3 regions of the Brevundimonas balnearis genome follow, and region 2 is predicted to be linked to each of the others. Evidence: riboswitches for the same ligand, from Rfam matches in the RefSeq annotation. Region 2 holds a riboswitch; each other region holds the start of a gene.
The links. Region 2 has a riboswitch for S-adenosylmethionine ahead of ACFFGE_RS04615 (TonB-dependent receptor plug domain-containing protein). Riboswitches for the same ligand answer to the same signal wherever they lie in the genome.
Positions count from the first base shown of each region.

Region 1: linked by a shared signal. The riboswitch ahead of metX (homoserine O-succinyltransferase MetX) and the one ahead of ACFFGE_RS04615 (TonB-dependent receptor plug domain-containing protein) in region 2 are both predicted to bind S-adenosylmethionine.
Region 3: linked by a shared signal. The riboswitch ahead of ACFFGE_RS02470 (TonB-dependent receptor plug domain-containing protein) and the one ahead of ACFFGE_RS04615 (TonB-dependent receptor plug domain-containing protein) in region 2 are both predicted to bind S-adenosylmethionine.

Region 1 covers NZ_JBHLSW010000004.1:139,402-149,267, forward strand. The annotation lists gene ilvC (ketol-acid reductoisomerase) at 1-219, opposite strand, end outside; gene ilvD (dihydroxy-acid dehydratase) at 222-1,961, opposite strand; gene ACFFGE_RS06410 (hypothetical protein) at 2,063-2,212, opposite strand; gene ACFFGE_RS06415 (amino acid kinase family protein) at 2,332-4,050, opposite strand; gene ACFFGE_RS06420 (hypothetical protein) at 4,160-4,297, opposite strand; SAM riboswitch class I at 4,484-4,598, shown strand; gene metX (homoserine O-succinyltransferase MetX) at 4,676-5,713, shown strand; gene metB (cystathionine gamma-synthase) at 5,713-6,900, shown strand; gene ACFFGE_RS06435 (hypothetical protein) at 6,897-8,153, opposite strand; gene ACFFGE_RS06440 (hypothetical protein) at 8,250-8,585, opposite strand; gene ACFFGE_RS06445 (alkene reductase) at 8,719-9,816, shown strand; gene yczR (MocR-like transcription factor YczR) at 9,813-9,866, opposite strand, start outside.
Region 2 covers NZ_JBHLSW010000003.1:699,607-709,472, forward strand. The annotation lists gene guaB (IMP dehydrogenase) at 1-491, opposite strand, end outside; gene ACFFGE_RS04565 (DUF2061 domain-containing protein) at 622-1,146, shown strand; gene ku (non-homologous end joining protein Ku) at 1,153-2,016, opposite strand; gene ACFFGE_RS04575 (alanine/glycine:cation symporter family protein) at 2,172-3,635, shown strand; gene ACFFGE_RS04580 (Mpo1-like protein) at 3,657-3,980, opposite strand; gene ACFFGE_RS04585 (type 1 glutamine amidotransferase domain-containing protein) at 4,045-4,641, opposite strand; partial or broken gene ACFFGE_RS04590 (hypothetical protein) at 4,991-5,083, opposite strand; gene rpsF (30S ribosomal protein S6) at 5,262-5,651, shown strand; gene rpsR (30S ribosomal protein S18) at 5,667-5,933, shown strand; gene rplI (50S ribosomal protein L9) at 5,935-6,519, shown strand; gene ACFFGE_RS04610 (hypothetical protein) at 6,594-6,896, opposite strand; SAM riboswitch class I at 7,111-7,220, shown strand; gene ACFFGE_RS04615 (TonB-dependent receptor plug domain-containing protein) at 7,405-9,804, shown strand.
Region 3 covers NZ_JBHLSW010000003.1:284,592-294,457, forward strand. The annotation lists gene ACFFGE_RS02465 (TonB-dependent hemoglobin/transferrin/lactoferrin family receptor) at 8-2,269, opposite strand; SAM riboswitch class I at 2,434-2,541, shown strand; gene ACFFGE_RS02470 (TonB-dependent receptor plug domain-containing protein) at 2,616-5,072, shown strand; partial or broken gene ACFFGE_RS02475 (APC family permease) at 5,146-6,423, shown strand; tRNA gene ACFFGE_RS02480 (tRNA-Gln) at 6,635-6,708, opposite strand; tRNA gene ACFFGE_RS02485 (tRNA-Pro) at 6,863-6,939, shown strand; gene ilvC (ketol-acid reductoisomerase) at 6,955-7,977, opposite strand; gene ACFFGE_RS02495 (DUF924 family protein) at 7,976-8,527, shown strand; gene ACFFGE_RS02500 (hypothetical protein) at 8,518-8,976, opposite strand; gene ACFFGE_RS02505 (thymidylate synthase) at 9,082-9,866, shown strand, end outside.

The DNA.
Region 1 (9,866 bases), on a different contig from region 2:
GGCGCCCTTCACGGCCTGGGCGGGCTCGGCGGTGGCGATCCCGTCGGCCTGCGCGTGGCGCCAGCCCTTGCCGCCCTCGCGGACGCCCGCGATCACGTCGAAGCCGGACTCCTTCAGGTTCTGCGCGTGGGCGCGGCCCTGGCTGCCGTAGCCGATGATGGCGATGCGCTGGCCGGCGATGGCGCCGGGGCGAACGTCCTCGTTGGTGTAGATCTGCATGGTCAGGCGTCCTCTCGGGCGGGCGTGGCGGCCGGGCGGAAGACCTGCGCCGGCGGGGGATTGGGGATGGTCACCGCCCCTTGCGCCGCAGAGGCGACGGTGGCGGCGTATTTGGCGAAGACGCCGGTCGGGGCCGGGCGCGCGACGGGGACGAAGCCCCTGCGGCGGGCGTCCAGATCGGCGGCGACGTCGATGCGCCGGTTCGGCACGTCGATGGTGATGCGGTCGCCGTCGCGGATCAGGGCGATCGGCCCGCCGACCGCCGCTTCCGGCGACACATGGCCCGCGACGAAGCCGTAGCTGGCGCCCGAGAAGCGGCCGTCGGTGATCAGGGCCACCTCGCGGATTCCGCGCCCCTTCAGGGCGGCGGTCACCTGCAGCATCTCGCGCATGCCGGGTCCGCCCCTGGGCCCCTCGTAGCGGATGACGATGACGTCGCCCTCGCCGACCGAGCCGTCCTGGACCGCGTGGAAGGCGTCCTCCTCGGAATCGAACACCACGGCCGGGCCCTCGAAGCGGTCGATGGCGTGGCCGGTCAGCTTCAGGATCGCGCCCTCGGGCGCCACGTCGCCGTAGATGACGGCGAAGGAGCCGCGCGGCGTGACCGGGGCGGCGACGGCGGTCACCACCTGCTGGCCGGGCGCTTCCTCGGCCCGGGCCGCCTCGGCGAACAGGCTCTCGCCCGAGACCGTCGGCGTGTTGGCGATCAGCCCGGCCTCGGCCAGCCGCTGGGCCAACAGACGCGTGCCGCCGGCGGCGTACAGATGCGACGCCAGGAACCGTCCGCCCGGCTTCAGGTCGCAGATCACCGGCGCGGCCTCGCAGGCCTGGTGGCAGTCCTCGACGCCGAACTCCACCCCCGCCTCCGCCGCGATGGCGGTCAGGTGCAGCACGGCGTTGGTCGAGCCGCCCGAGGCCGAGACGGCGGCGGCGGCGTTCTGCAGCGACCGGCGGGTGATGTACTTCCTCGCGTGATCGCCGGCGAAGACCCGCTCGACGATCAGCCGGCCGCAGCGCTCGCCCTCCGCCGCCTTGGCGGGATCGACCGCGGGCACGTCGTTGGCGCCCATCGGCGACAGGCCCATCATCGACAGGGCCATCGCCATGGTGTTGGCGGTGAACTGTCCGCCGCAGGCGCCCGCGCCCGGGCAGGCCGCGCTCTCGACCGCCTTCAGGCCCGCGTCGTCCAGGGCGCCCGCGCCGTGGGCGCCGATGGCCTCGAACACCTCCTGAATCGAGATCTCGCGCTCGCCGATCCGGCCCGGCAGGATGGTGCCGCCGTAGTAGACGAGGCCCGGGATATCCATCCGCGCCAGGGCCATGGCGGCCGCCGGGATGGTCTTGTCGCAGCCGACGATGCAGACGACGCCGTCCAGCTGATGTCCCTGGATGACCAGCTCGATGGAGTCCGCCACGACCTCGCGCGAGATCAGCGAGGCCTTCATGCCCGGCGAGCCCATGGAGATCCCGTCGGTGACGACGATGGTGTTGAAGTCGACGGCGTAGCCGCCGGCCGCCGCGATCCCGGCGCGAACGTCCTTCGCCAGCCGGTCCAGGTGCATGTTGCAGGGGGTGACGGTGGACCAGGTGTTGACGATGCCGATCATCGGCTTGTCGAAGTCCTCGTCGCGCATGCCCGCCGCCCGCAAATAGCTGCGCGCCGCCGCCCGCGAGGGGCCGCGCGTGATCGCATGGCTGCGGCGCTCTTCAGGTCGTTTTTCGGGGGAATAATTTTGCGTCATCTGCGGTCGGGCGATCTGAGCTTGGTGGGTGCTGAGGCAAGAAAAAACCCGCTGCCGGGGTCCGGAGCGGGTGTGGGGTGCGGGCCTGGCTGTTCAGAAGGTCAGGTCGCGAGCATCCACACCGCTCCGCAGAGCAGCCCAGTAAGTACCGTGAGAATAAGGGTTTCAGCCGCGAGGAGAGTCTGCACGCGCGCGATCGCGACGGCCTGGGCCGGGCGGCGGGTCAGAATGTGGGTCGCGCCGTGGGCCACGATCCGCTCCTTGGTTGATGGCGTCATAAGACCATGCTTCGCGGCGGCGCACAAGTCTCGCGACAAGAAAGTTCCATGACTGTCCGCCGGAAAGGCGCCATCAGGGTGAATTTTGCCGATCACGCGGCCACGAGATCATGCAGGTCGGCTAGAACGCTCTCGCAGGTGGCGTGGCGGCCGGCGCCGCGTCCCTTGCAGGTCCAGACGCGACCGTCGGCGCCCACGACGCGCAAGGCGTTCCGCTCGCCGTGCAGCGCGAGAAACAGCGGCTCCTCGACCGGCTTGAGGCGCACCTCCGCCCCCAGGACGCCGCCGATCGAGCGACACGCCCCGATCTGGCGCACGCCGGCCTCGCGCGGCGGCGAGGCGGCGTTCAGCGCGTCGAGCGGCAGGTGTTCGGGCAACCGTCCGAAAGCTTCGTAGGCGAGCAGCCGGACCTTGGCGGCGGAGTCGTGGCCCTCCAGATCCGCCGACGGGTCCTCCTCGGCGAAGCCCGCCGCGCGCGCCTCCGCCAACGCCTGATCGAACGGGGCGCCCTGGTCCAGCCGGTCGAGCATGAAGTTGACCGTGCCGTTCAGCACCGCTTCGAACCCGGCGATCGGGCCCGCCTCGCGCGCCTTGCGCAGCGTCTCGATCATGGCCACGCCGCCCCCGACCGCCGCCGAATAGGCGAGCCGTGCGCCCGACCGCTCGGCCAGCGCCTGCAGGCCCGCGGGGTCCAGGCTGATCGCCTGCTTGTTGGCGCTGGCGACGCGAAGGCCCCGCTCCAGCGCCTTGACGATCAGATCATGGCCGGCGCGGCCGTCGGACAGGGCCTCGAGCACGATCTCCGGCTCGCGCGCGAGGAGGTCGTCGGCGCGGGTCGTCAGCAGCGCCGGGTCCACCGCCACGTCACGCGGTCGCGCGGGATCGCGCACCAGGACGCCGACCACCTGAAACCTCGGGTCCGCCGACAGCCGCGCGTAGAGCCCCCCGCCGACCACGCCGCAGCCGGCGATGGCGACCCGAACCGGCCGATCCTCAAGCGGCGCGACCGGGGCCTCCAGTCGGGCGCCGATCCGCGTCCCGCCGGACGAGCCCAGCGCCGAGACGACGATCTCCAGCCCCTCGGCCTGGGCCAGCTCCAGGGCGTCGGCCTGGACCAGCCTACCGCCCACCCGTTTCGCCGTCGCCCAGTCGCAGGCCTGGAACCGCAGCGCCGCCGGATCGGCGCCGTTGGGATCGCGGTCGAACAGGCCGTCGACGTCCTTGACCAGCCGCACGTGATCGAGCCCCAGCGCCGAGGCGATCACCACCGCCGTCAGGTCGGTGCCGCCCCGACCCAGCAGCGCCAGCCGCCCGCACGGCCGCACCGCGCCGAAGCCGGGGGCGATCACCACCTCACGGCGGGCCAGCGCCTCCGCCAGACGCCCGCCCTCGACCCCGACGGGCCGCGCGTGCTCGGCCGCGCCCACCGCCTTCAGGCCGAGTTCGCGCACGCCGAGCGCCTCCACGTCCAGGCCGATCCGGTCGCAGGCGATGGCGAGCAGGCCCGCCGCCTTCTCCTCGCCGCCCAGCACATAGGCCGGCAGAAGGTCGTTGTCGTGCGCCAGGCCCAGGCCGCGCGCCTCCGCCAGCCGCCGGTCCGTCTCACCGGCCAGGGCCGAGACCACCGCCACCACCCGACGGCCCTCGCGCACGTGGCGGTAGATCTCCGAGGCGACGCGGGGCGCGTCCTCGACGCCGCGCAGCACGGACGAGCCGAACTTCAGCACCACCACCTCCGCGGCGGGGGCGGGCTTGTCGGCGACGCGAAGTCGGGCGGAAGCGGGTCGGTCGATCAGATCGAGGGGGGACATCGGGAGGCTCCGGAAGGTCGTTGGCGGCGGCGGGGATGGGACGTGAAAAACCCCGCCTGGCGGGGCCGGGCGGGGGTCGGGTCTGTCGCTTGCCTGGGTTCGGCGTGCGCTAACCTGTCCCCGCCCCGGAGGGCATGGTGGTGGTGGTCATACCGCCGCCGATGAGACCGGAGGTGAGGCCGCGCACGCCGGCGCCCGTCGCCGCGAGGGCGATCGTCAGGCCGGTGATGTGGTCAGCGCGCGCCACGGGACGCTCCGTTCAGGTCTGCCGTCAGCATGACCGCGAGCGCGACGGCCTGTCAACCCGCCAAGCATGAAACTTGCGCGACAGGACTTCGGCTCAGTCCATCGCCGGTGATCGCGCGGATATGTGGGGCGAGATTAGTCGATTTTTGCGCTTGACCGCCGCCGCACCTGCGAACAGTCTAGGGTCAGCTCATCAAGACCGGCTGAGGGATAGGCCCTTTGACGCCGGGGCAACCATCGGGTTCCGCCCGAAACGGTGCCAACTCCTGCGGAGGCCTCGCCGGCCTTCCGAGAGATGGGTGGAGGCGTCGATCAGGCGACGCGTCCACGGGTCTGTCGCCGCACGAGCCTTGTCGGGCTGAACGATGTGGACGACCCGATGACCCTGGCCTTCGCCGACCCTCAGACCGATCTGGAGCCCCTCTGTCGGGCCCGCCCCCGCCCCGCCTCCCGGCGTGAGGACGCCGTCGACGCGCGCGTGCCGATCCCCGCCGATTTCCGGCTGGAGTCCGGCGACCGGCTTCCTCAATCCGCGATCCTCGCCCGCCTGCACGGCCCTGCCGGCGCCCCGGTGGTCGCGGTGGCCGGCGGCATCTCTTCGGGGCGCTTCGTGCACCGCACCGAGACCAACGGCCTGGGCTGGTGGTCCGGCGCCGTGGGTCCGCGCTGCCCCATCGACCTCAACCGGCTCCAGGTCCTCGCCTTCGATTTCGCCCCGGGCGCGGAGGGCCTGGACCGGGCCGTGACCATCACCACGCGGGATCAGGCGCGGCTGCTGGCGCTGGTCCTCGATCACCTGCGGATCGAGCGGCTGGCGGCCTTCGTCGGCTGTTCCTACGGCGGCATGATCGCCCTGGCCTTCGCCGTCCTGTTCCCGGCCCGGGTCGAGCAGCTGCTGGTCGTGTCCGCCGCCCACCGCGCCCATCCGCTGGCGATCGCCTGGCGCGGCGTCCAGCGGCGGATCCTCGAGCTGGCCGAGGCCGCGGGTCGCCCGGAGGACGGCGTGGCGCTGGCCCGCCAGCTGGCCATGACCACCTATCGCACCGCGGACGAGTTCGACGCCCGCTTCGAGGTCGAGGCCCCGGCCCGGGCGGGTCAGGCCTATCCGGTCTGCGACTATCTGGTGGCGCGCGGCCGGGCCTATCGCAAGCACACCACCCCGGCCCGCTGGATCAGCCTGTCGGACTCGATCGACCGCCACGCGGTGCAGCCGGAGTCGGTGACCGTGCCGACCACGCTCGTCGGCTTCACCTCGGACCGGCTGGTGCCCATCGAGGACATGCGCGAGCTCGCCGCCCGCCTCCCCCTGCTGTTCCGCTTCGTCGAGGCGCCGTCGCTGTATGGCCATGACGCCTTCCTGAAGGAGGACGCGCTGGTCGGCGACGTCCTTCGCACCGCGCTCAAGGAGATCGTCTGATGAGCGACCGCCGCCCCGATCCACGCACCCTCGCCGCCCGCAGCGGCGTCGACCAGGACCCGGCCCACGGCGCGGTGATGCCGCCGCTGTATCTGTCGTCCAACTACGCCTTCGCCGGGTTCGAGCAGAAGCGGCGCTACGACTACACCCGCTCGGGCAATCCGACCCGCGACGTGCTGGCCGAGACCCTGGCGGGGCTGGAGGGCGGCGCCGGCTGCGTCGTCACCGCGACGGGCATGGCGGCGGTCGATCTCTCCCTGTCGCCGCTCGAGCCCGGCGACCTGCTGGTCGCGCCGCACGACCTCTACGGCGGCACCCACCGCCTGCTGTGCGCCCGGGCGAGGAAGGGCCATTTCCGGGTCGTCTTCGTCGACCAGAACGACGAGACGGCGCTCGCGGCGGCCCTGGCCGAGGGCCCGAAGCTGGTCTTCGTCGAGACCCCCTCCAACCCGCTGCTGCGCATCGTCGACATCCAGCGCATCTGCCGCCTGGCCCACGCGGCGGGGGCGAAGGTGATCGCGGACAACACCTTCCTGTCGCCGGCCCTGCAGCAGCCGATCCGGCTGGGCGCCGACGTGGTCGTGCATTCGACCACCAAATACATCAACGGCCATTCCGACGTGGTCGGCGGGGCCCTGATCTCGGCCGATCCGGCGGACCATGAACATTACGCCTGGTGGGCCAACTGTCTGGGCGTCACCGGCTCGCCGTTCGACGCCTATCTGACTCTGCGTGGAGTGCGCACTCTGTTTCCCCGCCTGGAGCAGCAGCAGCGGTCGGCGCAGGCCGTCGCCGAGGCGCTGATCGTGCATCCGGCGGTCAAGGCGGTCCACTATCCGGGCCTGCCCAGCCACCCCGGCCATGCCCTGGCCCGGCGCCAGCAGACCGGCTTCGGCGCCATGCTGAGCGTCGAGCTGAACGGCGGGACCGAAGCGGTCCGCGCGCTGGTCGAGACGCTCCAGGTCTTCACCCTGGCGGAATCCCTGGGCGGGGTGGAAAGCCTGATCGCCCACCCGGCGACCATGACCCACGCCGCCATGACGCCGGAAGCGCGGATCGAGGCGGGGATCACGGACGGGCTGCTGCGACTGTCGATCGGGCTCGAGGCGCCGCAGGACCTGCTCGCCGATCTGTCGGCGGGGCTGGACGCGGCCCTCCGACACGGCCGCGTGGCGCAGGCCGCTTAAGTCAACAGCGCCTCGGCGCGGGCGGCCAGGGCGAACGCCCCCTCCTCCTTGGCCAGCGCCACGGCTTCCGCCAGGGCCAGCCTGGGCAGGGCGGCAGGGCGGCCCAGCAGCCGTCCGCGCGCGGCGGCGACGTGTCCCAGTGCGATCTGGTCGGCGATCCAGTCAAACGCGTGCGGCGGCTCGGCCACGCCCGCCGCGCGCGCGCCCAGACGCCGACGCAGCGACGCCTCGATCTTCGACAGCGCGCCGAGGTCGCCCGCCTTCTCAGCCGCCAGCGCCTCCTGCTCCAGACGCCGCTCCCTCAGGGCCGCCGCCAGGATGGACGCGTCGGGGGCCAGCAGGCGCTCCACGGCCCTGAGATGCGCGAGCGACGGCGGCTGCTCCAGATCGCCGCGCGCGACCAGCAGGGCCGCCCAGTCCAGCGGACTGTGGTCCGCCGTGAACAGGTCGGTCGCCGCCTCGACCATGGCCACGGCCTGGGTCCGGGCCGCCGCGTCGCCCGCCATCCGGGCCAGGGCGCCCAGGCCGACGCCGCACAGGGCCAGCGCGCGCGCGCGCGTCAGCGGCCTGGCCTCGGCGGACGACGCCTCGACCATCTCGCGCAACAGCCGGCCCGCCTGATCCAGCAGGCGCGAATCGCGATCCGCCAGGCCCGCCTCCAGAAGGGCGCCCGCCCGCTCCAGCCTCAGGTCGTCGAGCATCGCCGTCGGCAGCCCGACGACCTCGGCGGCGCTGAGCGCGGCGTCGGCCAGCGCCAGGGAGTCCTGGCGCGCCGTGGGCATGGCCAGCAGCAGGCCCAGCCTGAGCGCCAGCCGGGCGTGCAGCACCGCCGCCTCGGCCTTCAAGACGTCCGTGGGCGGATCGCCCAGGTCCTCCAGCATGCGTCCCGCCGCCGCCAGGCCCTCCGGTCCGCCGACCAGATCGAAGCGCGCGATCAGATTGGCTATGGCCGACATGCGACCGGCGATCCTGCGTCCGCCGTCGCCCGCGTTCAGGACGGCGTCGGCCGCCGCCGCGTCGGCCCGCTCCAGGCTGTCGAGCCGGCCCCGGCGGCGCGCATGCTCTCGCCACAGGGCGGCGGACTTCAACGCGGCCTCGTGCGGCTGAGCGGCCGAGACCCGGCCCGCATCGACGGACGCCCGCTTGGCTTCCAGCTCCAGGGCGGCGACGGGCAGCAGTTCGACCCAGCCGAGATCCTCGGCCGGGCGTCGCCGGCTGAACAGCCGTCTCAGATCACGTCCGAAGTCGAACATGGGAAGCGCCTTGATCGTCCTTTCGTCCCGTGACGGGACCGTCGGACGGCCCCTTGCAGGTTTCGCGCTAACGTCTCCACCGCCACGACGGTTCGATCAGCCGAGGTTGGGCGTTCGGGCGCGGCAGGCGGCCAGAGCCTCGCGCGCGGCGGGATCGCGCCGGGTGAGCTGTCGGACGGCCAGGGTCCGCGCGGCGGTCTGTTCCCGATCCACCTCGATCTCGCTCTTGCCGGCGGCGGCCCCCGCCTGCGCCGTCGCCAGCGCCCAGAACAGGGCCGCGTCGGACAGGGCGCGGCCCTCGCCGCTCTCGCCGCCCTCCAGCTCCGAGGCGGCCTGGGTCAGTCCGGCGCAGCGCAGCGTCTCCGCCCATGACAGCGGCGGGGCGGGCGTCTGTTGCGCCAGGGCCAGGGTCAGGATCGCCGTCAGGATCAAGGCGGAGGGCTCCGTCGATTTCGCCTGCGACTAGACCACGCGGCCGTGGTCGAAGAAAGGCGATCGCCCCCTCTGGCGTTCCGTTCGCGGCCTCCCACATGACGGCCTCGGTTTGCAACAGGAGGTGTTGCCGATGTCCAAGCTCTTCGACCCGATCACCCTGGGCGCGATCCCGCTCAAGAACCGCGTGGCGCTGGCGCCGATGACGCGCAGCCGCGCCGGCGCCGGCGAGGTGATCAACGCCACCGCCGCGGACTACTACGCCCAGCGCGCCGGGGCGGGCCTGATCATCACCGAGGCGACCCAGATCAGCCGCCAGGGTCAGGGCTATCCGAACACCCCCGGCCTCTTCACCGACGCCCAGGTCGCGGGCTGGCGCGCGGTGGTCGACGCCGTTCACGCCAAGGGCGGCAGGATCGTCGCCCAGCTGTGGCACGTGGGCCGGGTGTCGATCCCCGACTATCAGCCGGACGGCGGCCAGCCGGTCGCGCCGTCGCCGGTCGCGGCCAAGGGTCAGGCGATGAAGCCGGACTTCACCTTCACCCCCTTCGTCACGCCCCGGGCCCTGACCACCGACGAGATCGCCGGCGTCGTCCAGGATTACGCCCACGCCGCCCGCCGCGCCCACGAGGCCGGCTTCGACGGCGTCGAGATCCACGCGGCGAACGGCTACCTCATCGACCAGTTCCTGCGCGACGGCTCCAACACGCGCACCGATCAGTACGGCGGCGCGATCGAGAACCGCGTCCGCTTCCTGCTTGAGGTGACCCAGGCGATCGTAGCCGAGATCGGCGCGGACCGCGTCGGCGTGCGCATTTCGCCGGTGGGCACGAACAACGACATGGCCGACAGCGACCCGGCGGCCCTGTTCACCCATGTAGCGGCGGCGCTGAAGCCGTTCGGGCTGGCCTATCTGCACGTCATCGAGGCCGAGCCGCCCCATCCCATGGCCGGTCCCGAGGGCTCGCCTCGGCTGGCCAAGGCGCTGCGTGAGGCGTTCGGCGGTCCCCTGATGCTGAACGGCGGCCTGGACCGCGCCAAGGCCGAGGCGGCCCTGGCGGACGGGCGCGCCGATCTGGTCAGCGTCGGCGTGCCCTTCCTCGCCAACCCCGACCTGGTGGACCGCTGGAAGACCGACGCGCCCCTGAACACCCCGGACCGCGCCACCTTCTACGGCGGCGACGAGAAGGGCTATACCGACTACCCCTTCCTGGAGACGGTCGAGGCCTAGAAGACGTCCGGCGCGTCGATCCGCGAGCGGCGCGCCGGAGCCTTGTCCAG
Region 2 (9,866 bases):
GCGCCCTCGCGCACCGTGACCAGCTCGCCGGTGGTCATCAGGTCCGCGGCCCTCATGTTCGGGTCGCGCTCGAAGCGCATGTCGCGGTTGGTCAGCATCCCCACCAGCCGCCCGCTCTCGCGATCGACCACCGGGAAGCCGGTGATGCGCTTCCGCTCCACGATCTCGCGGACCTCGCCCAGCGTGGTGTCGGGGAAGACGGTGACCGGATTGACCACCATCCCGCTCTCGTACCGCTTCACCGCCCGGACCTGATCGGCCTGTTCGTCGGTGGTCATGTTGCGGTGGATGACCCCCAGACCGCCCGCCTGGGCCATGGCGATGGCCAGCCGGCTCTCGGTCACCGTGTCCATGGCGGACGACAGCAGCGGGATGTTCAGCGTGATGTCGCGGGTCAGTCGCGTCGAGACATCCACCTCTGCGGGCATGACGTCGGATGCGGCCGGTTCGAGCAAAACATCGTCGAAGGTGAGCCCTTCGCGAATCTCCATGAGGAGCCTCCGTTTTGCGGGCCGCGTATAGACCGGCTTTTCGCGGCGCCGCAAGAGCGAGCCCAACCTATCCCGCCGATAAAGAGAATTGCGGTTGCAACCTTCACACGGGGCCGCCACTTAAGCCCGCATGGTCGAGATGGTCATTCGCACGGTGCGGGCCCTGGCGCTGAAGATCGCCAGCTACGCCACCATGCACCTGATCGTGGCCATTCTGGTGGCCTACGCCATCACCCGCGACTGGACCCTGGCGCTCGCCATCGGGATGGTCGAGCCGATCGTGCAGACCTTCGCCTTCGCCGCCCATGACCGGGTCTGGCACCGCATCGAGCGGCGCCGGTTCCTCGATCCGCTCCAGGAAACCGCCGAGGCGGTCGAGGGTCGTCTGGGCTTCCACGACCACCACGCCTGCAACCACACGCTGCCGACGTCCTTCCGGACGCTGGCGTGGAAGACGGTGACCTACGGCGTCATGCACTTCACGGTGGCGGTGCTGGTCGCCTTCGCGCTCAGCGGCGACTGGCGCGTGGCCCTGGCCGTCGGCACGCTGGAGCCCCTGGTCCAGACGGTGTTCTTCACCCTGCACGACCGCGTCTGGGCGCGGATCGAGCGCCGTCGCGCCGAGCGGAAGGCCCGCGAGCTGCAGGCCGCCTGAACGCGGTCAGGCCCGCTTCTTCGCCGGAGTTCTCTTCTTGGCCGGGGCACGCCGCCCCGTCTGCGCCGCACGGGCGGGCGGGCGACGCTCGCCCCCCGACGACCGCTTCAGGCTCTCGCGCAGCGCCGCCATGAGGTCGGTGACCGGCGTGTCCTCCGGCTCCGGCGCCGACACCACCTTCTTGCCCTCCAGCTTGGACTGGATCAGGTCCTTGAGCGCGGTCTCGTAGCGGTCCTCGAAGGTCGAGGGATCGAATGGGCCGGCCTTCTGCTCGATGATCTTCTCGGCGATCTCGAGCATGGCCTTGTCGGGCTTCACCGACGGGATGTCCTCGAACACGGCGGCCGCGTCCCTGACTTCGCCCTTCGTCCTCAGCGTATAGGCCAGGATGCCGTCGTCGCGCGGCTCCAGCGCCATCAGCCGCTCGCGTCCGTGCATCACCAGGCGCGACAGGGCGATCTTGTCGGACCGGCGCATCGCCTCGCGGATCACCGCGAACGGCTCGGCGGCCAGCTTGCCGTCCGGGCGCAGGAAATAGGGTTCGTCCCAGTAGGTGCGATCGATGTCGGCCGCGTCCACGAAGGTCTCGATGTCCAGCACCTTGGTGCTTTCGATGCGGACCGCGTTGATCTCCTCGGGCTCCAGCAGGACGTAGCGGCCCTTCTCGAACTCATAGCCCTTGACCAGGTCCGAGCGCTCGATCGGCCCGGTCTCGGGGTCGGTCGTGACCATGCGGATGCGGTTGTTGGTCTTGGGATTGATCAGGTGGAACGACACGTCGTTCGTGCGGCTCGTGCCGGTGTACAGCGCCACCGGACAGGTCACCAGCGACAGCCTCAGATGGCCGGACCAGGTCGGACGGGGCGCCATGTTCGTTTCCTCCAGCGTCGCTTAACGCGCCGGATCGTTCATTTGTTCAGGAGCTTCGACGCTGAAACGCCTCGAGCGTTCAGACCCTTCGGGGTTTCCAACTCGTCCCATCCCTGTCTAGGTTGCCGCGCCGAGTATCGGAGGGGACGCCGACCATGACCACGACACCCGCAGCGCCACAGGGCGTGGAAGCCTTCTACGCCCAGGTCACCAACGTCAGCGACTTCATCTGGGGCGGGACCTGGAATGGGGCGCAGGTGCTGCCCTTCCCGCCGATGGTCATCGTCCTGCTCGGCGTCGGCCTGTGGATGATGATCGGCCTGCGCTTCTATCCGCTGCTGAAGCTGGGCGAGGCGTTCGCGGGTCTGTTCAAGAAAGACAAGTCGGGCTCGGGCGAGATTTCGCCCTTCGCGGCCTTGTCCACCGCCCTGTCGGGCCAAGTCGGCACCGGCAATCTGGCGGGCGTGGCCACCGCCATCACGCTGGGCGGCCCCGGTGCGCTGTTCTGGATGTGGGTGACGGCCCTGATCGGCATGGCGCTCGCCTTCGCAGAGGGCTCGCTGGCCATCCGCTTCCGCGACCGCGATGACAACGGGCAGTGGCGCGGCGGTCCGATGAGCTACATCCGCAAGGGTCTCGGGAAGTCCTGGGGCTGGCTCGCGGTCCTCTTCTGCATCGGCACCCTGTTCTCGTCGATCGCCACCGGCAACATGATCCAGTCCAACTCGATCGCCGACTCCATCAGCGCCCTGTCCGGCGTCGAGGAGTGGATCGCCGGCGTCATCGTCGCGGCGGCTGTCTTCGTGGTGATCATCGGCGGCATCAAGTCGATCGGCAACGTGGCCGAGAAGGTCGTGCCGGTGATGGCGATCGCCTACATCGTCATGGCGCTGATCGCCATCATCCTGAATATCAAGGACATTCCCGAAACCTTCGGCCTGATCTTCCAGGGCGCCTTCTCCGGCACGGCCGCGACCGGCGGCTTCGTCGGCGCGGGCATCATGCTGGCGATCCGCGCCGGCGTGGCCCGCGGCCTGTTCTCCAACGAGGCCGGCCAGGGCTCGACCCCGATGGCTCACGCCGTCGCCCGCACCGACGACCCGGCGCGTCAGGGCCGCTTCGCCATGATGGGCACCTTCATCGACACCATCATCATCTGCACCATGACGGGTCTGGTCCTGCTGACCGTCCAGGGTTCGTTCCCGGCCGGGGGCGGCACGGTCGAGCACGTGTGGAACTCGGACCTGCGCGGGTTCGAGATGACGCTGGCCGCCTACTCCGCCGCCTTCCCGCAGATGGTGCTTGGTCAGTCCCTCGGCGCGCTGGTCGCGTCGGTGGCCCTGATCCTGTTCGTCTTCACCACCCTGATCACCTGGAGCTACTACGGCGAGCGGGCCGCGACCTATCTGTTCGGCCAGCGGGTCGCCATTCCGTGGCGTCTGCTCTGGGTGGTGATGATCGTCGTCGGGGCCTTCCAGCAGATCGAGTTCGTCTGGCGGATGGGCGACATCGCCAACGCGGCCATGGCCCTGCCGAACCTCGTGGCGTTGGCGGCCCTGTCCGGTGTCGTCTTCGCCCTCGCCCGCGGGGAGCGGACGGCCGGGCAGGATTACGACTGATCCCGCCTGTGCGGCCAGGCTTCAGAACTTCCGCTTGCCCGACACCGTCTCGAAGAACATCCGCCAGTCGCCCATCAGGCTCCACAGCGGGTATTTGAATGTGGCGGGCCTGTTCTTCTCGAAGAAGAAGTGCCCGACCCAGGCGAAGCCGTAGCCGACCACGGGCATGACCAGGAGCCACCACGGATTGAGCGTCACGATCGCGACGACGAGCACCGCCAGCACCAGCGCCGATCCGACCACATGGATCCTCCGGCACGTCCGGTTGGAGTGCTCATGGATGTAGTAGGGATAGAACTCGGCGAACGAAGCGTATCGCCGGTCTTCTGCGGGCGCTTGTGTCATCCGCGGACGATGCGCCCGACGGCCTGAGCTGGCAAGAGGCCGCCCCGGCCGTCCGGCCCCAGGCTCAATGAGCGACGGGGCGCGGCGCCTCCTGAGCGGCCTCCGCCTGCTCCGCGTGGCGGCCTTCGGCGAACTCCTCGATCATCTTGGCGCGGAAGGCCGGCAGGTCGTCCGGATCGCGGCTGCTGACCAGCCCCTGGTCGGTCACGACCTCCTCGTCCACCACCTCGGCCCCGGCGTTCCTCAGGTCGGTGCGGATGGTCTTGTAGCTGGTCAGACGACGCCCTTCGACCACGCCCGCGTCGATCAGGATCCAGGGCGCGTGGCAGATGGCGGCCACCGGCTTGCCCGCGTCGAAGAAGGCCCGCACGAAGGCCAGGGCGTCGTCGTCGATCCGCAGCGCGTCGGGATTGTGCGCCCCGCCGGGCAGCACCAGTCCCTGATAGATGGAGGGGTCGGTCTCGCTCAGCGTCTTGTCGACGGGGACCGCATCGCCCTTGTCGAAATGGTTGAAGCCCTGGATCGAGCCGGACTTCGGCGACACCACGTGCACCTCTGCGCCGGCGTCCTTCAGCGCCTTCATCGGCTCGGTCAGCTCGACCTGTTCGAAACCGTCGGTGGCCAGGATGGCGATCGTCTTGCCGTTCAGCTGTTCGGACATGGGGACTCTCCTTTGGGCTTTGGGGGTCATGAGGACCAACGCGGCCCCCGCCGCCGGGTTGCGGCCCCGCTTGGGCCTGCGACCGGATGCGTCATAGGGTGGGGCATGACCCGCATGCTCGTCCTTCTGATCGCCCTCGCCGGGGCCACGCCCATCGCCGCGCAGGACCGCTTCGGCCGCCCCTTCAGCCCCGGCGAACGCGAGCGCGTCCGCGTCGAGTCCCTTCGCCAGACCCATGTCGAGAACCAGCGGCTGTCCGACGACGTCGCCGCCGCCGCGCGAGCCCGCATCGAGGCGCTGAGATCGACAAATTCCTCGCCCGAGCAACGGGGGCGGGGCACCGCGCGCAGCGGGGTGGAGGGGGCGACCCCAAGCGCCGGCGTTCTGGTCTCGCCCCCTCCACCGCTTCGCGGTCCCCCTCCCCCTCGCGAGGGGGAGGAATAGACCGACGCGCGCTTGCCGCCCCGCCCGCTTTCCTGTATCAGCCCGCGCTTTCCAGGACGGCGGTCTTTTCGCGGAACGCCAAAGGAACGGGATCGCCCCGTTCGCCGCGATCAGAGCCATCGTCGACGGGCTTCCCGGCCCGCCGGCGCCGCCTTCCGCACACGGGAGAAGACTGCATGGCTCTTTACGAGCACACGGTCATGTCGCGCCAGGACATCAGCGCGCAGCAGGCCGAAGCGCTGAACGACACCATCAAGGCTCTGATCGAAGAGAACGGCGGCTCCGTCGCCAAGATCGAGTACTGGGGTCTGCGCAACCTGACCTATCGGGTGAAGAAGAACCGCAAGGCGCACTACTCGCTCCTCGCCATCGACGCCCCGCCGGCCGCCATGGCCGAGGTCGAGCGTCAGCTTTCGATCAACGAGGACGTGCTGCGCTGGCTGACGGTCCGCGTCGAGGAGCTCGACCTCGAGCTGTCGCCGCTGCTCGCGCGTCGTGAGCGCGAACGCGAGCGCGAGCGTGAACGCGGCCCGCGTCCGGGCTTCGACGAAGACGCCGCGGCCTAAGGAAGGACACCGATCATGACCGACACGACCCCCGGCACTCCGGTCGGCTCCGGCCCGGCCCGTCGCCCCTTCTATCGTCGCCGCAAGGTGTGCCCGTTCTCGGGCGCCAACGCGCCGAAGATCGACTACAAGGACGTGAAGCTGCTCCAGCGATACGTCTCCGAACGCGGCAAGATCGTGCCCTCGCGCATCACCGCCGTCTCCCAGAAGAAGCAGCGCGAGCTGGCCAAGGCGATCAAGCGCGCCCGCTACCTCGCCCTCCTGCCGTACGTGGTGAAGTAAGATGAAGGTCGTTCTGCTCGAACGCGTCGAGAACCTCGGCGCCATCGGCGACGTCGTCACCGTCAAGGACGGCTTCGCCCGCAACTTCCTCCTGCCGCGCGACAAGGCGCGCCGGGCCACGTCCGCCAACCTCAAGGCCTTCGAAGTCGAACGCGCCGCCATCGAGCAGCGCAACGAGAAGAACAAGGCCGAGGCCCAGAAGATCGCCGACAAGATCGACGGTCAGACCTACGTCATGATCCGTCAGGCCGGCGAAACCGGCCAGCTTTACGGCTCGGTCGCCGGTCGCGACGTCGCCGAGGCGATCCAGGCCGAGGGCGGCAAGGTCGAGAAGTCGCAGGTCATCCTGCACATCCCGATCAAGACCCTGGGCGTCCATGAGGTGCTGGTGCGCCTGCACGCCGAGGTCCGCGCCACCGTCAAGGTGAACGTGGCCCGCTCCGCCGACGAGGCCGAGCGTCAGGCCAGGGGCGAGGACGTCATCGCCTCGCAGTTCTCCGACGAGCGTCTGGCCGCCGAACAGGCCGCCCAGGAGCTCATCGAAGGCGGCGCCGGCCAGCAGGAAGCCTTCGCCGAAGAGGCCTGATCGGTCCCTTCGTGACGGCCTGAAGATCAGGGCGCGGTCGGAAACGGCCGCGCCCTTTTTTGTCGGGAGCGAGGCTAGACGACCTCGTCGAAGACGGCGGGCGCGCCGTCGACGGTCACTTCGGCCCGGTCGAGTTCGTGCCGAAGCCGCGTCTCCGCGAACCGCACGGCGAGCTGCACGGCCTGGAACGGCGTGGCCCCGAAGATCGGGTGGTCGCGCCAGTCCTCGCGGGACCAGATCACGTCGCAGGCCCAGGCGTCGAAATCCGGCCGGCGGTAGGGGCTGGAGACCGCCAGGTCGAACGAGATCGCCGCGCCGCCCGCCCGCGGCGTCACAGTAATCCCCTGAATCTCAAGGCATCGCGCCTCGTCGCGCATGTCATCGACCTCTGGAAAAGAGCGTCCGCTCGAGAGAACCTAAAACAATATCTCCGGCCCGACATGGGCGGCGTCCGACACGGGCCGCCGTCGCGAGTAGCGGTCGCGGTCACATCCATGATCCTGTGGCGCCGAACACTCATCTGACGTCCGCCGGTCATCCGAGCGTCACAGATTCCTCTTGCGCGCCGCATTTCGCACCGCAATATGGCCATGCTCATCGAGACCGGCTGAGGGACAGGCCCTTGGACGCCGGGGCAACCTACGGGAAACCGCAAGGTGCCAACTCCTGCGTAGACCTTCGGGTCTTGCGACAGATGGGCGGTGCGGAACCTGCTCGTGGTCCGTATTCGCACCTCCGTCACGCGGCGAGCCTCGATGCGTTGAAGGAGGCGACCGCCATGACCCGACCCTATGCTGCGCCGATCGCGGGACGCGTCCTTCATCCCTCCCCGAACGCCCGACCGGTCCTGACGCCGGCGGCTCGTCTCATCGAAGGATGACATCCATGATCCGCAACACCCGTAGCGTCCTCACGCTCGCGGTCTCCGCCCTGGCGCTCAGCGCCGGCGGCGCCCTCGCCCAGTCCGCCCCCGACCCCCAGGCGACCGAGGTCGAGGAGATCGTCGTCACCGGCACGCGCGTGGCCAATCGCTCGCGTCTCGACACCCTCGCGCCCGTCGACGTCGTCACCGCCGAGACCCTCGAGAACCGCGGCACCACCGAGCTCGCCGCGGCGCTCGCCCAGACGGTGCCCTCCCTCACCTTCCCGCGCCCGTCCGTGACCGACGGCACCGACTCCATCCGTCCGGCGACCCTGCGCGGCCTGCAGCCGGACCAGACGCTGGTGCTGGTCAACGGCACGCGCCGCCACGCCTCGGCGCTCGTCAACGTCAACGGCTCGGTCGGCCGGGGCGCGGCCTCGGTGGACCTCAACGCCATCCCGACCGGCGCTCTGGACCGCATCGAGGTGCTGCGCGACGGCGCCTCGGCCCAGTACGGCTCCGACGCCATCGCCGGCGTCGTCAACCTGCGGCTCAAGGAGGCCCGCTCCGGCGGCGGCCTGAACGTCACCTACGGCCAGTACTTCACCGAGGTGGAGACCGCGCGCGGCAGCCGCGACGAGGAGGACGGCCAGACCCTGACCGTCTCCGGCTGGCAGGGCTTCGGCCTCGGCGCCGACGGCTTCCTGACCCTATCGGCGGAGTATCTCCAGCGCGACCCGACCGGTCGCTCGGACTTCGATCCGCGTCCCGCCGCCGGCGGCGCCGTGACCGCCCGCCTGGGCGACCCCGAGGTCGAGCAGATCACCGTCTTCGCCAACGCGGGCGCCGCCCTGAACGCCGCCTGGGACGTCTACGGCTGGGCCGGCTACCAGGAGCGCGACAGCGAAAGCGCCGCCTTCCCGCGCCTGTCGGACAACGTGAACAACGTCGCCGCCATCTACCCCGACGGTTTCCTGCCCCTGATCGCCATCAACTCCCAGGACGCCTCGCTCGCCGGCGGCCTACGCGGTCAGATCGGAGGCTGGGAGGCGGACTTCAGCCTGGTCTATGGCCGCAACGCCCTTGAGTACCGCACCGAGAACTCGCTGAACTCGACCTACGGCGCCGACTCCCCGACCAGCTTCGACTCGGGCGAGACCATCTATGACCAGCTCGTCTTCGGCGCCGACTTCGTGCGCGGGTTCGAGGTCGGCCTGTCCGGTCCCCTGACCCTGGCTTGGGGTCTGGAGGCCCGACGCGAGACCTATGAGATCAAGGCCGGCCAGCCCGAGAGCTACAACCGCGGCCCGCTCGGAGGGAACACCGCGCTGGCGGGCGGGGCCCAGGGCTTCGTCGGCTTCCAGCCGTCCAACGAGGTCGACGAGGACCGCGACGCCGTCGGCGTCTACGCCGAAGCCGAACTGCCGCTAACCGACAAGCTGACGGTGCAGGGCGCGGTGCGCGTCGAGGACTATTCGGACTTCGGGGACAGCCAGACCGGCAAGCTCTCGGCCCGCTACGACTTCAGCCCGGCCTTCGCGATCAGGGGCTCGATCTCCACCGGCTTCCGCGCGCCGTCGCTGCAGCAGAGCTTCTACACCGCCACCTCCTCGGTCATCCAGAACGGCCAGGTGGTCGAGACCGGCACCTTCCCCGCCACCAGCAGCGTGGCGCGCATCCTCGGCGCCGAGCCCCTCGAGGCGGAGCGCTCGACGAACTACTCGCTCGGGACCGTCATCCGCCTGGGCGACTTCGACCTGACCATCGACGCCTATCGCATCGAGATCGAGGACCAGATCGCGCTGTCGGAGAACATCACCCGGACCTTCAGCCCGCAGGTCGCGGCGCTGCTCGATCCGCTGGGGATCCAGGCCGCCCGCTTCTTCATCAACGGCGTGGAGACCGAAACCGAGGGCGTGGACATCGTCGGCCGCTACCGGCTGAACACCGACACCCTGGGTGAGTTCGACTTCACCGTCGCCGCCAATTTCAACGACGTGACCGTGACCGAGGTGCCGACCACCACCTCGGTGCTCAACCCGGCGCCGACGCTGTTCAACCGCCAGCGCATCCTGACCTTCGAGGAAGGCACGCCGGACACCAAGGTCGCCGGTTCGGTGGACTGGGACTACGGCAGGTGGGGCGCCTCGGCGCGGGCCACCTACTACGCCAGCGTGACCCAGCCGGGCACGACGGCGGCCAACGACTACTTCACCGGCGACAAGACGGTGATCGACCTGTCCGGCAGCTACCAGATCACCGATCGCGTCGGCGTCACGCTCGGCGTCGACAACGTGTTCGACGAGTATCCGGACTTCACCCCGGCCAATCTGAACTCGAACGGCGTCCTGGGCTTCCCCTTCTATTCGCCCTTCGGCTTCAACGGCCGCTACGCCTACGCCCGGCTGAGCCTCAGCTGGTGACACCCGCCCTCCTCCCCCGCTCACGCGGGGGAGGAGGTCCTCTCCGCCGCCTTTCCGCCGAA
Region 3 (9,866 bases), 420 kb from region 2:
AATACATTCAGTAGCGGAACACCAGCGAGGCGCTGAAATTCCGGCCCGGCTGGGTCCAGGCGTCGAGCACGGTCGAGCTGGCGGCCAGGCCGCGCACGTCGCTCCACCAGGCGTAGGTTTCGTCCGTGAGGTTGAAGGCCCCGACCCGCAGGGTGGCCTGCTCCGTCAGGTCGATCCAGACAGTGGCGTCCAGCACGGTGAAGGCGTCCGGCCGCCAGCAGGCCGCGCGCGTGCCGCCCGGCGAGCAGGTTCCCCCGACGTCGCGGGCGTCCTTCTGCGCCGAATGGGTCGCTGAGACCTGACCGCCGAACCGGCCCGACGGGGCCGTGTAGCGCACGCCGGCGACGAGCTTCAGCGGGTCGACGCTGTCCAGCGGCAGGCTCACGCCGTTGCGCTGCTGCTCGCCCTCGGCGCTCGACACAGCGGCGGTGAAACCGAGGCCGCTGTCCCAGTCGGCGTCGATCCGGCCCTCGAAGCCGCGAATCTCCACCTCGGCCAGGTTCACGTACTGGAAGCACAGGGCGAAGGTCCCGCACGTTGTCGGGAAGGGACGGCTGAGCATCACCTGCTCGATGAAGTTCTCATACTCCCCTGAAAACACAGTGGCGCTGCCTCGCACCCGGGCGCCGCCGAGGTCGAGGTCGCGCAGGCGGACGCCCGCCTCCCAGGTCTTGCTGGTTTCCGGCTCCAGGTTCGGGTTCGACACCGAGATGTAGCCCGACGACGGGTTGGAGAAGCCGTTGTTGACCTCGGAGGGCGCCGGGGCGCGGAAGCCCTCGCCGTAGTTGGCGAACAGGCCCAGCACCGGCGTGGCCCAGAACACCGCGCCGATGCGCGGCGTCAGGCGGCTGTCGCTCGTCGACTCGGTGGCGCCGACATAGAGGGCGTCGGCCGTCGGCTCGACCTCGAAAGCGTCGTAGCGCAGCGACGGGTAGAGGCTCAGGCGCCCGTTCAGCAGCCGGATCTCGTCCTGGATGAACACCCCGGCGAGCCGGTAGTCGGTCAGCGGGAAGGGCCGCGCGGGGAAGGTCTCGCCGAACGGCGGCACGGTCCCGTCGCGGATCCCTTCCTGGGTGGTCTCCGAGGCGTCCGCCCCGATCGTGACGCGGTGACGAATGCCGAGGGCGTCGAAGCCCAGCCGGGCTTGGCCGCTGAAGCCCACGACCTCGCTGTGGAAGGTGTTTAGCCGGGTGCGGTCGGCGGCGCCGTTGCGGTCCTCGGCGGCGAACTGAACGACTTCGGCGTCCTGGTGATAGACGGTCAGGTGGGTTTCCTCGACCGGGCCCGAGGCCGGCCGCCAGGTGTGATCGAGCGCCAGCCGGGTGCGCTCGGTGGTGTCGCGGGCGTCGAGGTCGATCACCGCCGTGGTCGGCGGCACCGCCGGGGCGGCGACCGGCGCGGCCCGGCCGCTGAACACCTCGGTGAGAACCTCACGGTCCTGCAGTTCGGCGGTCAGGCGGAAGCGGTGGGCGGCGTTTGGCTGGAACACCAGCTTGCCCAGCCAGCTGTCGCCGCTGATCTCCTGCGGATTGGCGGCGGTGCGGCGGGCGTCGGGGGATTCGTCGGTCCCCTGCGTCTCCTGCTCGACGCCGTCGCGGCCGGTCCAGGCCAGCATGGCCGACCAGGGGCCGGTGCGGCCGGCGAGGGTCAGGCCGGTGGAGGTGCTCTCGTCGGCCGAGGCGTAGCCGACCCGGGCGCGGGCCCCGAAAGCCCGCTCCCCGCCCAGCAGGTCGGCCGGGTCCTGGGTGATGAAGCTGACCGCGCCGGCGACGCCGTCGCTGCCGTACAGGGCCGAGGCCGGACCGCGCAGGATCTCCACCGACTTGAGCAGGCCCAGATCGACATAGTCGCCGCGGCCCACGGCCTGGGGCCCGAACAGGAAGGCGTCGGGCAGGCGCACCCCGTCCACCTGGATCAGCACCCGGTTGCCCTCGAGGCCGCGGATGTTGAAGCCGGCGTTGCCGTCCCGGCCGGTGGAGCCGGAGGCGGCGCCGAAGCGGGCCGGCGCGCTGCGCACAGAGACGCCCGGCTCGTAGCGGACCAGATCCTTGATGTCGGTGAATAGCCCGTCCTCGATCTCGCGCTGCGTCGTGACGCTGACCGTCGCCGGGGCCTCGATCGGGTCCTGCTCGGTACGGCTGGCGGTGACCACCACCTCGCGCACAGTCACCGGATCCGACGCGGACGGATCGACGCCCGGCTCGCCGGCGAGTGCGGCGGCGGGCAAAATGAAGGCGGACGCGGCGGCGCCGAGGAGGAAGTGACGCATGGGGATCCCCTGAACTGGCTGAGGCGGCCGCTTATATGCGAACGACTCGCAGAGTCAATCGCGATAGAGGCAAGCTGTGCTGCGAGCACGGCGGCAACGGCCCGCCTAGACCCCCGAGACGTCTTCCCCATTGAAGGCTCAGCTTGTGCGTTGCACCATCGCGGTGCTCATCGAGACCGACCGAGGGACAGGCCCTTAGACGTCGGGGCAACCTCCGCCTCCAGCGAAAGGTGCCAACTCCTGCGGGACCTTCGGGTCGCGAGAGATGAGGGCGGCGCCGGCTGACGCTTGCCGCTGATCGATCCACCGCCGGAGCCTCGCGAGCGAGGTTGAAACGGGGGATCCCATGACCCATCGAACTTCAAAGCGCGCCGCCCTTCTGGTCAGCGCGGCCTCGTGCGTGCTGGCGTCGGTCGCCCAGGCCCAGACGCCGGCGGCGCAGGACCCGGTAGCGACCGTCGACGAGGTCGTCGTCACCGGCTCCCGAACCGCGCAGCGTAGCCGCCTGGAGACGGCGTCGCCCGTCGACGTGCTGACGGACGAGCAGATCACCCAGGCGGCCGCCGTCGGCGGCGAGTTGGGCTATGCGCTGCAGGTGCTGGCGCCCTCGTTCAACTTCCCGCGACAGTCCAACTCCGGTCCGGCCGATGTCGTCCGGGCGGCCCAGCTGCGCGGCCTGTCGCCCGACCAGACCCTGGTCCTGGTCAACGGTCGCCGGCGGCACACGACCGCGATCGTCAATCTGGAGTCCAAGATCGGCAAGGGGACGACGCCCGTCGACTTCAACGCCATTCCGGCCTCGGCCGTCGGCCGGATCGAGATCCTTCGCGACGGCGCAGGCGCCCAGTACGGCTCTGACGCGATCGCCGGCGTGGTGAACGTGCGGCTGAACGATTCGCGCGTGACCGGCGGCCGCTTCAGCGCCACCTACGGCGCTCACGTCACCGACTTCGAGCCCTTCGACGACGAGATCACCGACGGCGAGACGCTGGTGCTGACCGGCGACTACGGCTGGGGCCTGGATGGCGGCGGCTTCTTCCGTTTCGGCGGCGAGCACAAGACCCGCGAAGAGACCGAACGTGGCGGACCGGGCGTCCTGCCCTTCTTCGAGGATCAGACCGCCGACAACCTGGCGCTGGAGGGTCAGAGCCTGTTCCGCGCCGGCGATCCGGAGGTCGAACAGCTGAGCGGGTGGTTCAACACCGAGGTTCCGCTGTCGGAACGTTCCAGCCTCTACGCCTTCGGCACCTTCGACGACCGCGAGGGTCGAGGTACGGGCTTCTTCCGCTTCCCCGACAGCTCCGGAAACATCCGCGACATCTATCCCGACGGCTATCGGCCGATCACGGTGGTGGACAGCACCGACGTGCAGCTGGCCGGCGGCTGGCGGACGGTTGCGGCGGGCTGGGACCTGGACCTGGGGCTCAACTACGGCGTCAGCGAATATGACTTCGGCCTGGAGAATTCGCTGAACGCCTCGCTCGGCGCCGCCAGTCCGACGTCCTTCGACCTCGGCGACTATCGGACCGACCTGCTGGCCGCCAATCTGGACGTGACCCGGGGCTTCGCCGTGTCCGGTCTGGCCTCTCCGGTGTCGGTCGCCGCCGGCCTGGAGGTTCGCCGTGAGACCTTCGAGACGGGCGCGGGCGATCCGGCCTGCTACGCCGCCGGGCCGCTGACTGATCGGCCTGCGAACAGCCAAGCGGCGCCGGGGCTGCGGCCGGAGGACACGGTCGATATCGATCGCGATGTCTGGGGCGCCTATGTCGAGGTCTCGGCCGACCTGACCGACCGGCTGTTCGTCGATGCGTCCGCCCCGTTCGAGGACTATTCCGACTTCGGCGATGCCGTGGCGGGCAAGCTGGCGGCGCGCTACGCCCTGACCGACGCGGTGGCCCTGCGCGGCTCGGTCTCCAACAGCTTCCGTGCGCCTTCGCTCAGCCAGACCGGCTTCCAGTCCGCAGTCAGCGACCGGGGAGCCGGCGGGGCCCTGGTGACCGTACGCACCGTCCCGCCCGGCAGCGCCATCGGCCAAGCCCTCGGGGCCGAGCCGCTCCAGGCCGAAGAGTCGCTCAGCTTCACAGGCGGCGTCGTGTTCAATCTGGGTACGAACCTCAGTCTGACGATCGACGCCCACAGGGTCGATGTCGACGACCGCATCACCCTGTCGCGTCGCGTGGAGGGCGACGATGTCGCGACCTTCATCGAGGCTCAGACCGGCATCGCGGGAGTCACGGCGGTCAACCTGTTCACCAACGCGGTCGACACCCGCACCGAGGGTGTCGACGTGGTGGCGTCCTGGCGCACGGACCTGGCGGGCGGGCTGCTGAGCTTGCAGGGCGCCTACTCCTGGGCCGAAACGGAGATCCGCTCGGTGGACGCGCCCTCGGCCCAGTTCCAGTCGCTCGGCTTCGGGACCGATCTGATCGGGCTGGAAGAGCGCAATACCCTCGAGGACGCGGCCCCCAAGTCGAAGGTCTCGCTGGCGGCGGACTGGACCCGCGGTCCGCTAAGGCTCTCCAGCCGGATCACCCACTATGGCGAGACCACGCGCGTGTTCGATTTCGGCGGCGGCTTCGCCCCGGCCCAGACCTACGGGGCCGAGACCCAGGTCGATGTGGAGGCCGAATACGACTTCGGCGAAAGCTACAGCGTGGCGGTCGGGGCCAACAACCTGCTGGACGAGTATCCGGACGAGTCGAGCGCCGACATCGGCTACTTCGGCAACTTCCCCTACGATGTCCTTTCGCCGATCGGGTTCAACGGGCGCTATGTCTATGCGCGTGTGACTGCCCGTTTCTGAGGACCGCGTGACCGACGATGTCGCCGACCCAGCGGGCGGGCAAGTCCCCGCCCGCCGCCTGTCCAGCCTGTATGTGGCCGTCATCTCGGTCGGCATGGTCGTGGGCGCGGAGATCTTCAAGAGCCCCGCGCTCGTCGCCGCCAACGCCGGTTCGACCGAGTGGTTCTTCGCCGCCTGGCTGATCGGCGGCGTCGTCTCCCTGCTCGGCGCCCTGGTTTATGCGGAACTGGCGACGGCGTTTCCGAACGCGGGGGGCGACTATCACTTCCTGAAGAGAGCTTACGGGGCAAGGGTCGCCTTCCTCTTCGCCTGGGCCCGATTCGCGATCATCAACACGGGCTCCATCGCGCTGCTGGGCTTCGTGCTCGGCGACTATCTGAATGCGGTGTGGAGCCTGGGTCCCAATGGGTCGGCGCTCTACGCCGCCGGGGCGGTGATCCTGCTGACGCTATTCAATCTGCGCGGCGTCCACGGCTCCGCCGGGGCCAACTTCAGCCTGACGGGCCTGGAGGCGCTGGGCATGCTGCTGCTCGGGGCCGCCGCCGGATGGATGATCTTCACCGGTGCGCCGCCGCTCGACCCCGCCGAGCCCACGACCCCTGCGATGCCTCCCGCCACCTTCGGTCTGGCCCTGGTGTTCGTGCTGCTCGCCTTTGGAGGCTGGAGCGAAGTCTCCACGCTCTCCGCCGAGGTTCGGGACCCCCGGCGAGGCATGCTGAGGGCCCTGATGCTCGCCATCGGGACGATCACGCTCCTGTTCCTGATCGCCAACTGGGCCTTGTGGCGCGGGCTGGGCCTCGACGGACTGGCCGCCAGCGAGGCGCCGGCCGCCGATCTGATGTCGCGCGCGTTCGGCTCCCAGGCGGCGACCGTGCTGGCGCTCGGCGTCGCCTTCGCCACGATCACCTCCATCAACGCCACGATCGTCGTGGGCGCGCGCACCACCTAGGCCGCCGCTAAGGACTGGCCCGTGATCGGGCGAATGGCACGCTGGGACACGGCTCGGGGGGCGCCGACCCGCGCCATCGTCGCCCAGAGCGCCGTCGCACTGGCGCTCGTGGGCCTAGGGGCCGCGACGCGGAACGGGTTCGCGACCCTGGTGGACTTCACGGCACCCGTCTTCTGGCTGTTCTTGGCGGCGTCCGGCGTGGCGGTGATTGTCCTGCGCATCCGGCGGCCGGACGCGGAACGGCCGTTCCGAACTCCGCTTTATCCGCTCACGCCGGTGCTGTTCATCGCCTCCAGCCTTTACATGGTCTGGTCCAGCGTCGCCTACGTCCGGCTGGGCTCGCTCGTCGGCCTGGGACTACTCGGTGCTGGGCTCCTCATTGTCAGCCTCAGACAGCGATGAGTTCGGCGCGCCGACCCGGGCGACAGTGCCGGGAGACCTGCGAGCGCGTCAGCAGATAGAACTCGCGCCGGCACCCACATGGGCGCAGAGCGGGGTCGATCGGCGGGTCCACAGCACGATCAGGTCGCACCGTCTCGCGCCGACCGCAAATCCCTGTGTAGAGCCACCTCCCTCAGCAGGGATCGAAGGCGCTTAAATCCAGTGAGGGCGGTGGCTGGGGAACTAGGACTCGAACCTAGAATGACGGTACCAAAAACCGTAGTGTTACCATTACACCATTCCCCAGCAGGTCCGGCGTAGCCCGCCTCGGCGGCGGGAGGCGGTCAGATAGCTCAGCCCCCTGACGCTTGCAACAGGCAGCGATGCGGGAAATTTCGCCGCCCTCGCAAAGGGCCGCTTGCCGCCCGGGAGTCGCATGGCTATAAGCCGCGCCTCACGTCGGAGTGTGGCTCAGTCTGGTAGAGCACTGCGTTCGGGACGCAGGGGTCGCAGGTTCGAATCCTGCCACTCCGACCATCTTCTTCCCGCCCTTCAGTTCAGGTCGACGCCCGCCTTCGAGGCGGCGTCGAGGCGCCGGCCGGCCTGTTCGATCAGGCGCTCGGACAGCGCGCGACGACGCGTCCGCAGTTCGGGCGAACCGGCGTCGTAGTCGGCCATCAGCCGCTTCACGAAGGCGCCCGACCTCACCTCGGCCAGAACGTCGTCCATGGCGGCGCGGGACGCCTCGCCGATCACGCGGGGACCGGTCAGATAGGCGCCGTACTCCGCCGTGTTCGAGATGCGTGCGAAGGCGCCCGCCGGACCCAGCCGGTGCAGCAGGTCCGTCACCAGTTTCAGCTCGTAGAAGCACTCGAACCAGGCGACCTCCGCCGGATAGCCGGCCTCGACCAGCTTCATGAAGGCCGCGTCCACCAGTTCCACCGTGCCGCCGCACAGCACCACCTGCTCGCCGAACAGGTCGCTCTCGCATTCGGCCGCGAAGGTGGTCTCAAGGATTCCCTTGCGACCACAGCCGAGCGCGGCCGCATAGGACAGGCCCAGCGCATGCGCGCCGCCGGTCGCGTCCTGGTGGACCCCGAACAGGCAGAACACCCCCTCCCCGGCCTCATAGAGTTCCCGGATGCGCGGGCCGATGCCCTTCGGCGAGGCCAGGATCACATCGACCTCCGGCCCGGGCTCCACCAGGCCGAACCGCACCGACAGACCGTGGGCGAACACGACCGCCGCGCCGGGCTTCAGGTTCGGGGCGATCTCGTCGCGCCAGAGGTCCCGATGGGCCTCGTCCGAGACCATGACGGCGATCACATCGGCCCCGGCGGTCGCCTCTCCCGCGGTCATGACCTCGAACCCGTCCGCGCGCGCCGTCTCGCGGGTCGCCGAGTCGGTCTTGAGGCCCACCACGATGTCGGCGACGCCGGAGTCCCGGAGGTTCAGGGCATGGGTGCGCCCCTGGCTGCCGTAGCCGATCACCGCGACCCGCTTGCCGCGAATGATCGAAAGATCGCAGTCCCGGTCATGGAACACGGGAAGCGGCGCGCTTAGGTTCTGGCTCATGACCCATGACATAGCGCCAAACGACGTCGTCGCCTTCTGGAAAGCCGCCGGCCCCGACAAGTGGTTCGCCAAGAACGAGGCCTTCGACGTCGAGTTCGAGCGCCGCTTCATGGCCGCGCACCTGATGGCGGCGCGGCGGCGACTGGACGCCTGGAGCGAGACGGCGGAAGGGTCGCTCGCGCTGCTGATCCTGCTGGATCAGTTTCCGAGGAACGTCTGGCGCGACACCGGCCATGCCTTCGCGACCGATCCCCTGGCGCGGACGTTCGCCCGCCGCGCCGTCGCGGCCGATCAGGACCTGGCGCTGGAGAACGACCTTCGCCGCTTCATCTACCTGCCGTTCCAGCACTCGGAGGACATGGCCGACCAGGATCGCCAGGTGGAGCTGTTCCAGACCCGCATGACGCGCGAGCCGGACGACCGCTGGGCCGAGCATCACCGGGGCATCGTCGCCCGCTTCGGCCGCTTCCCGCACCGGAACGCGGCGCTCGGTCGCGAGACCACGCCGGAGGAAGCCGCCTACCTGCGCGAGGACGGTTTTCAGGGCTGAGCGGCCTGAGCTGGACCGGCGCTGGACCGGTCCAGAGAGTCCAGGGAGTCCAACTCGTCCGTCAGCGGCGGGTCGTGGGTGAAGGACTCGCTCCGAAGCTCGCGGATCATGGCCAGCCAGCCCGCGGCCTCCTTCGCGCGCCCCGACAGGATCGATTGCCGCAGTCGAAGCACCGCCATCTCGGACAGGTCGAAGAAGGTGGCCTCGGCCAAGTCGCCGGTGACGTGGATGAAGGGCGTGACGGTGCGCGGAGGCTGATCCTTGCGCCGCCAGCCTTCGCGTGCGGCACGGGCGTGGAGGGTCGAGCGCGCCAGCCCATACCGCTCGCAAACCTCGCTCGAGGAGAGCCCCGCGAGATAGTCTCGCCGCGCCAGTTCCCAGACCGGCTCCGCCACGACGGCGTATTGGTCGGTATCGCCCGAAGGCGTGGGGTCGTGCTGATCGATCATGGTGGCGACGCCTAGCAGGCGGCCACGTCAGTTCCGGACGGAGCGACTGTGGACAGTCCATCGCCACGGCTCGATTCGGCGGCGGCGAATCGGCAAGATGATCCGATGAACGCCCATGTCCTGATCGCCGATCCCGAGACCCCGCCGGCGCCGGTCCGACATCCCGAACGGCAGTACCTCGGCCTGCTGCGCGACATCCTGGACAACGGCGTGCGGCGCGACGACCGGACGGGCACCGGGACGCTGGGCGTGTTCGGCCGCCAGATCCGCTTCGACCTGGCCCAGGGCTTTCCGCTGCTGACCACCAAGAAGCTGCACCTGCGCTCCATCATCGTGGAGCTTCTGTGGTTCCTGAAGGGCGAGACGAACATCCGCTTCCTGAAGGAGAACGGCGTCAGCATCTGGGACGAATGGGCCGACGCCGAGGGCGAGCTCGGCCCCGTCTATGGCAAGCAGTGGCGCAGCTGGAGCGCGCCGGACGGCCGGATCATCGACCAGATCGAGACCCTGGTCCGCAACCTGAGGACCAATCCCAACAGCCGCCGCCACATCGTCACCGCCTGGAACCCGGCGGACGTGGACGACATGGCGCTGCCGCCCTGCCACTGCCTGTTCCAGTTCTTCGTGGCCGAGGGCAAGCTGAGCTGTCAGCTATACCAGCGCTCGGCCGACGTCTTCCTGGGCGTGCCGTTCAACATCGCGTCCTATGCCCTGCTGACGCTGATGGTGGCCAAGGCGACGGGGCTTCAGCCGGGCGAGTTCGTCCACACCTTCGGCGACGCGCATCTTTACCTGAACCATCTTGAGCAGGCCGAGACCCAGCTGGCGCGCGAGCCCCGCCCCTTCCCCACCATGCGCATCGCCGATCGGGACGACCTGTTCGCCTATGA